3 regions of the Actinacidiphila sp. bgisy144 genome follow, and region 3 is predicted to be linked to each of the others. Evidence: riboswitches for the same ligand, from Rfam matches in the RefSeq annotation. Region 3 holds a riboswitch; each other region holds the start of a gene.
What was found. A riboswitch is a leader RNA that binds a small molecule or an ion and turns the genes downstream of it on or off. The one in region 3 is predicted to bind cyclic di-AMP.
Positions count from the first base shown of each region.

Region 1: another riboswitch for cyclic di-AMP. It lies ahead of AC3EVP_RS01545 (C40 family peptidase); the one in region 3 lies ahead of AC3EVP_RS11260 (M23 family metallopeptidase).
Region 2: another riboswitch for cyclic di-AMP. It lies ahead of AC3EVP_RS16475 (C40 family peptidase); the one in region 3 lies ahead of AC3EVP_RS11260 (M23 family metallopeptidase).

Region 1 is NZ_JBYIRM010000001.1:332,070-334,320, reverse strand. It holds gene AC3EVP_RS01550 (hypothetical protein) at 1-84, shown strand, start outside; gene AC3EVP_RS01545 (C40 family peptidase) at 125-1,207, opposite strand; cyclic di-AMP (ydaO/yuaA leader) riboswitch at 1,215-1,367, opposite strand; gene AC3EVP_RS01540 (C40 family peptidase) at 1,556-2,251, opposite strand, start outside.
Region 2 is NZ_JBYIRM010000012.1:152,434-154,684, reverse strand. It holds gene AC3EVP_RS16480 (ADP-ribosyltransferase) at 1-628, shown strand, start outside; gene AC3EVP_RS16475 (C40 family peptidase) at 703-1,200, opposite strand; cyclic di-AMP (ydaO/yuaA leader) riboswitch at 1,204-1,392, opposite strand; gene AC3EVP_RS16470 (hypothetical protein) at 1,738-2,076, opposite strand; gene AC3EVP_RS16465 (ATP-dependent Clp protease proteolytic subunit) at 2,083-2,251, opposite strand, start outside.
Region 3 is NZ_JBYIRM010000007.1:221,752-224,002, forward strand. It holds gene AC3EVP_RS11260 (M23 family metallopeptidase) at 1-1,093, opposite strand, end outside; cyclic di-AMP (ydaO/yuaA leader) riboswitch at 1,106-1,243, opposite strand; gene AC3EVP_RS11265 (N-acetylmuramoyl-L-alanine amidase) at 1,664-2,251, shown strand, end outside.

The DNA.
Region 1 (2,251 bases), on a different contig from region 3:
GACGAGAAGGTGGAGACGGCCCTGTTCGGCGCGGTCGGCGGCCTGACCGTCGTCAACATCTTCATCGCGGTGCTCTGGACCTGAGCACCGCGACGAAGACGGGGATGAACGGGCTCCGGGCGCGTCAGACGATGCGGCGGGCCGTGGCGAACGGCATCCAGCTCAGCGGGGCGACCTCGACCGTGGCGCCCGTGTGCGGGGCGTGCACGATGTTGCCGTTGCCGATGTAGATCCCGACGTGGCTGAGGCCGGAGTAGAAGAACACCAGGTCGCCCGGGCGCAGATCGGCCTCGGAGACCGCGGTGCCCTGCTTGGCCTGGTCCCAGGTGGTGCGCCCGAGGCTGATCCCGGCGGCCTTGTAGGCGGCCTGGGTCAGGCCCGAGCAGTCGTACGAACCGGGGCCGGTGGCCCCGTAGACGTACGGCTTGCCCTGCTGCGCCAGCGCGAACTGGATCGCGGTGGCGGCGCGGCCGGTCGCGGTGCCGGTGTACGTGGGGGTGGTGCTGGAGGACGACGAGGAGGAGGACGACGACGAGGAGGAAGTCGTCGTCTTCGGCTGCTGGAGCGCGGCGAGCTTCTTCTTCTGCTCCGCGGTGAGGCTGTTGAGCAGCTTCTGCGCGGCGGCCAGCTTCGTCTGCACGCTCTTCTTCTGCGTGGCGAGCGTGGTCTGCGAGGACGTCAGCTTCTTCAGGCTCGCGGTGGCCTGGGCGCGCTGGACCGACGCCTGCTCCTGCTGGATCTTGAACTTCTGGAGCGCCTGCTCCTGCGTGGCGGTCAGCCGGTCCAGCAGGTGGTTCTGCGACAGGAAGCTCTCCGGGTCGTCGGAGAAGAGCAGCTGCGTGGTGGCACCGAAGCCGCCGGTGCGGTACTGCTCGGCGGCGAACTGCCCCAGCACGCGCCGGGACTCGTTCATCTGCTCGGTCTTGTCGGCGACCTGGGCCAGCAGTTGGTTGGTCTTGGCGCGCTGGGTCGCCGTCTGCTCCTTGGCCTGGTCGTACTTCTGCGTGGCGACCTCGGCCTGCTGGTTGAGCGTGTCGACCTGCTTCTTGACCTGGCTGATCGACGGCTGCGAGGGCTTCGCGGGGGCCGCGCTCGCCGTCTCGCTCAGGAGGGTGACCGATGCGATGGCCGCGGTGGTGAGACCGACGGCGGCCCGGGTGCCGGTCGACGCGAGGAGCGGGGTACGCGGCTTGCGGTGCGACGCCAAGGAGGCGACTCCTTCCGTGGACCGCCGACCGGGTTAGCTGACGGGTTCGGGCGGGGAAGGTCGCCCTACGGTGCGGACGCGGGTCGCGTCTGCCCCGATTCACCCCAAAGTGCTCTGGGTCCCCGGTTCCGGCGCCGGCCGGATTAGGCGGAGGTGATGCGCTGCCGGACCTTCGCCGACGGGAGGCGGACCACCTAGCGGGTTACCGTAGTCAACTTCAGCGGATCTCGGGGAGTTTGGATCGCAATGTGACCGAAATCGCTCTGTGACCTTGGGTTTTGCGGACTTGCTGATCGGACATCCGGGTCATGCGGTGGCGACCCGGACGAGACGGCCGACGCGCCCCTATTACGGGCGGACGGCCGCATAGAAGGTCATCTCGGTGATGGGCGCGATCTTCACCACGGTGCCGGTGTGCGGGGCGTGGATCATCTCGCCGCCGCCGATGTAGAGCCCGACGTGCTCGTCGTCGTCGAAGAAGACCAGGTCGCCGGGTTGGAGGTCGGACTCCGAGACCCGGGTGCCCACGTTCACCTGGTCGTAGGTGGTGCGCGGCAGGGTGACGCCCGCGGCCTTGTAGGCGGCCTGGGTCAACCCCGAGCAGTCGTACGAGTCCGGGCCGGTGGCGCCCCACACGTACGGCTTGCCGAGCTGCTTGCGGGCGAAGGCGATGGCCTGCTCGGCGGCCGTCGAGGAGGACGTGGACGTGGACGTGGTGGCGGACGCGGTGGCGGCGGCCTTCGCGGCCTGCGCCTGCTTCGCCTTCTCCTGGGCGGCGATCTGCTCCGCCTTCTTCTTCGCCTCGGCCTCCTGCTTCGCCTGGAGCTCCGCCAGCCGCTTCTTCTCCTGCGCGGTGAGGCTGTTGAGCAGCTTCTGCGCCGCGCCGAGCTTCGTCTGCACCTCCTGCTTGGCGGACTTCAGCTCGCTCTGCTTGGCCGTCAGCGTGGCCAGGCTCTTGGCCGCCTCGACCCGCTGCTGGGTGACGGCGACCTGCTGGGTCTGGTAGGAGACGACCGCGGCCCGCTCGCGCTTGCCCATCACGTC
Region 2 (2,251 bases), on a different contig from region 3:
GTTGACCCTGACCGCGGTGCTCGCCACGCAGACCTCCTCGGGGGCGGCGACGGCCGCGCCGAGCGCGGCGCCCGAAGCACCCGCGGCCGCGGCGGAGCTGTGCCCGGTCGTCCACGACCCGCTCTACGCCGCGGCCGACCGCAGCGTGGACGTGCACCGCATCGTGCCCGACCCGCCGGCGTACCGCACCAGCTGCGGGGAGCTGTACCGCGCCGACGGGCGCGCGCCGGCCGTCGTCTTCCACGACGGCTTCCACCCGAAGGCCCCGCAGGACGGGCAGTACGACCTGGCCGCCTACGTCGAGGTCAACCAGCCCTCGCCGTTCGTCAGCACCAGCTACGACCACGACCTGTACAAGCAGTGGAAGTCGGCCTACAACTACTACGTCGACGCGCCCGGCGGGATCGACGTCAACGCCACGATCGGCGACACCCACAAGTGGGCCGGCCAGCACGAAGTGGCCTTCGCCGGCGGCATCGACCGCCGCTTCATCGTGGGTGCCTGCCCGGTGGACAAGGCGACCAAGAGCGAGATCCTCGCCGACTGCGTCCGCAACCCGTACTACGTGCCCTGGCGGCTGGTCCCCGCGCCCGAGCCGCAGGGCCCGGAGCTGGTCCCGGTGGGCTGAGCCGGGCGCTGCCCCCCGGCCCGTACTACCGCCCCGTCCGTACCGCCCCGCCGGGCTGGTACGGGCGGGGCGGGTCACGTGACGCGGCCGTACCAGACGGCCCGGGACCAGATGTGCTCCAGGCGGACGCTGGCGCCGGTCTTGGGTGCGTGCCAGATGTTCCCGGCGCCGGCGTAGATACCGACGTGGTAGACGGACGCCCCCGAGCTGCCGGTGTGGAAGAAGACGAGGTCGCCGGCGCGGCGGGAGTGCGCCGCGATGTGGGTGGTGCGGTTGTACTGCGCCGCGGCGGTGCGCGGCAGCTTCTTGCCGGCGCGCTTGAAGGAGTACTGCGTCAGCCCCGAGCAGTCGAAGCGGTAGGGCCCGGTGGCGCCCCACTGGTAGGGCGCGCCCTTCTTCGAGGCGGCGATGCTGAGCGCTTTCGCGGCCAGCGTGGCGGCGTCCGCGCGCTGGGCGGTGCCCGGCAGGAGCGCGGGGACGGAGACGGCGGCCGCGGTGAGCAGGGAGGCGGCGCCGAGCCGGGAGAGCCGGGAAGCGGCCGGCCGGAAGCAGCTGCGGTTGGGCGTACACATGCGCAACCCTTCGTCATCAGCCTGCGAAGGATGACCTGTCGGGTTCGGGCTGGCGAAGATGCCCGGCCGCATGCGGCGGCTTCACCCCAAGGCCGGCTGCGCGACCACCGGGAAGGGCGGGCGCGAAGCGGCCGTCGTGCTGGGTCCTCCGCTCCTGCCGTTGCACTCGTGTCGACCTGGCATCCGCGCGTCGGCAGGACTGGGCATCCGCACGGACCGCCCCGCCACGGCGGCGGGGGCTTGTCGTCACCACGGATCGTTACGCATACGACACGGCCGCGCCGGGACAGAAACGCAGAGTGTGACATTCGTCACTGTGCGTACATGCGGGTGAAGCGGGCCGCCCCGGCGCCGTCCGCGCCCCGGCGCCGTACCGGCTGAACTGGGCGGACCGTGCCGCGCGCCGGGGTGGTCCAGCCGACACGCGCAATCGCGCGGCCTTCTGCCAGGGCGGTTCCCGCTACGCCGACGGGTGGACGGGGCGAAGCCGCCGTGTCGGGCAACCCGGTGACAGGCCGTGAGGTGCGCACCGCCCGCTCAGGGGCGGACGGGACCGTCCGGGCCGCCCGGATCGGCGGCGGGGGCCGCGGCGACCGTGACCCGCGCGGCCCGCCGCTCCCCGTCCAGCACCCGCAGCGCCCGCCCGAGCGTGGCGTGGTGCAGTGCGGTCTCACCGCGCAGGTGCATCACCGTGAGCGCGTCGCGCAGCGCCACCGCCCGCCCGACGAGCGCCTGCGCGGCCCGCAGCGCGGTGTACGTGTCGGTGGTGCGCGAGGGGTTGATCCGGCCCAGCAGGTCGACCAGTTCGAGGTAGCAGTCGACGAGTTCGCCCTCGGAGCGGGTGAGGGCGGGCAGCGGCGGAGGTTCGGGCGACACGGCGGCCTACCGCGCCCCGGTGCCGCGCGCGCCGCCCGCGCCCGGGCCCGTACCGGTCTTGCGGCTGGTGGTGACCACGTCCACCAGCCCGTACGCCACCGCCGCCGGCGCGTCGAAGATCGTGTCGCGCTCCAGGTCCGCTGCCACCTTCTCGGCCGGCTGCCCGGTGTGCCGC
Region 3 (2,251 bases):
GCAGCCAGGGCAGCGGGTCGACGGGGGCGCCGCCGTCCGGGCGGACCTCCAGGTGGAGGTGCGGCGCGGGCACGTTGCCGGTCGCGCCGACCCGGCCGATGGTGTCGCCGGTGGTGACCCGGCCGTCGGTGACGACCATGGTCGACAGGTGGCAGTAACGCAGTTCGGTGCCGTCGTCGAGGGTCAGGACCACCCGGTAGCCGTCGCTGCCGGCCCAGCCCGCGGAGGTGACGGCGCCGCCGTGCACGGCGTGCACGGGGGTGCCGGTCGGCGCGGTGAAGTCCTGCCCGTTGTGGAGGTTGGCCCACGGGTCGGCCTCGCCGAAGGCGGCGCCGAGCGTGGCGCAGGCGACGGGCTTGATGTAGGAGGCCGCGAGCCGGGCGAGCCGCTCGGCCTCGGCGCGGGCCGCCGCGGCGGCCTCCTCGCGGGCCTTCTCCTCGGCGGCCGCCTTCGCGGCGGCGACCTGCTCGCGCACCTTGCGCTCGGCGGCCTCCCGGGCGGCCTGCGCGGCCGCGGCCTGCTCTGCGGCCTCGCGCTCGACGCGGGCGACGGCCTCGCGTTGGGCGGCGACCTGGCCGAGGAGGCGTGCGCACAGGGCGGCGCCGGGGTCGGTGGGGGCGGCCGGTTCGGCGGCTTCGGCGGCTTCGGCGGGCTCGACGAACGCGGCGGGAGCGGTCGCGGGCTCCGCATCGGCGGCGGGCTCCGGGTCGCGGACGGTCTCCACGGCAGGCTCCGCGGTCGGCTCCTCAACCGGCCGCGGCAGTATGGACGTCGAGTCGGCGCCGGCCAGCACGGTCGGGTCGTACACGGGCATCCCGGCGAGCGGGGCACCGGCCGGGGCGGCGTCCGGCAGCGGGTACGGCGCGGGGCGCGCCGCGGAGTCGGCGGCGGGCGCGGGGGCCAGCCCGGCGGCGCCGACACTGGCGTAGGCCGCGAACGCGGGGGTGGGGGCCGGGGCGGTCATCGCGGCGGAAGTCCCGTTCGCCGCGGCGGCGTTGGCGCGCTGGCGGGGGAAGTGGAAGTCGTCCCGCTCCTGGCCGGCGAGGTCGCCGTCGAGCCGGGCATGGGCGTAGGCAAGCTGGTCGGACGCCACGACGGGCGCTCTCCTTTCCTTCCCTCTCGCCTACCGGGTTAGCTGACGGGTTCGGAGGAAGAAGGTCTCCTACGGGCCTGACTACTGCCCGATTCACCCCATTTTCTCGGGTCCCCGGTTCCCGCGGACGGGATTCGGCAAGCGCGCGGTCCGCCGTCCTGGCGGCGGCGGTGACGACCGCGCTGCGTTATCGAACGTTAATAGAGCCGGAGTCGTTTTCCAAGCCGTATCAGAGAGTTGGGCATAGGAACAAAACAGTCAGGGTATAGAGAGAGCAGGCAAATCGGTCAGTCGATGTGGCCGTGAAGTGATGTGAGCGTGCATCAGTCGTTATCGGTGCGGGGAAGAGGGCTGGGACATGGTGGCTACGGTGTGTGAGTGGGCGAACTCGGCGCGCAGGCGGCCGGGCGGGGCCGCGCGGCGGGTCCGCCAGTGGCATGGACCTCTGCCATTGCGCGAAGCGCTTGGCAGGTCGCGGCGCCGGACCCCAGGATGGGCGGGCCGGTACTTGTCATGGACCCGACCGTTTCGAACGTCCCGACCGCTTCGCGACCTCTCAGGGAGCCCGCCATGGAACGCCCCAGCAGTCCCCGACTCCCCCACACCCGCCGGTCGTTACTCCGCGGCGGCCTCGCGCTCGGCACCGCCGCCGGTGCCGCGCTCGCGGGCGGGCTGTGGACCGGCAGCGGCCGGGCCGCCGCGGCCGGCGCCGTCGACTACCCCGGCGCCACCTGGGCACCGGCCAGCACCGCCAACTACACGGCGTCCAACCGCCCCACCACCTATGCGATCGACATGGTCGTCATCCACGTCACCCAGGAGACCTTCGCCGACACCATCACCCTCTTCCAGGACCCGGCCCACGCCGCCACCGCGCACTACGTGGTGCGCTCCGCCGACGGCGCCATCGACCAGTGCGTCCGGGAGCACGACGTCGCCTGGCACGCGGGCAACTGGTCGTACAACACCCGCAGCATCGGCATCGAGCACGAGGGCTGGGTCGACGACGCGTCCTGGTTCACCGACGCGATGTACCACGCTTCCGCAGCGCTCACCGCCGAGATCTGTGACAAGTACGGCATCCCCAAGGACCGGCAGCACATCATCGGCCATGTCGAGGTGCCGGGCACCGACCACACCGACCCGGGGCCCAACTGG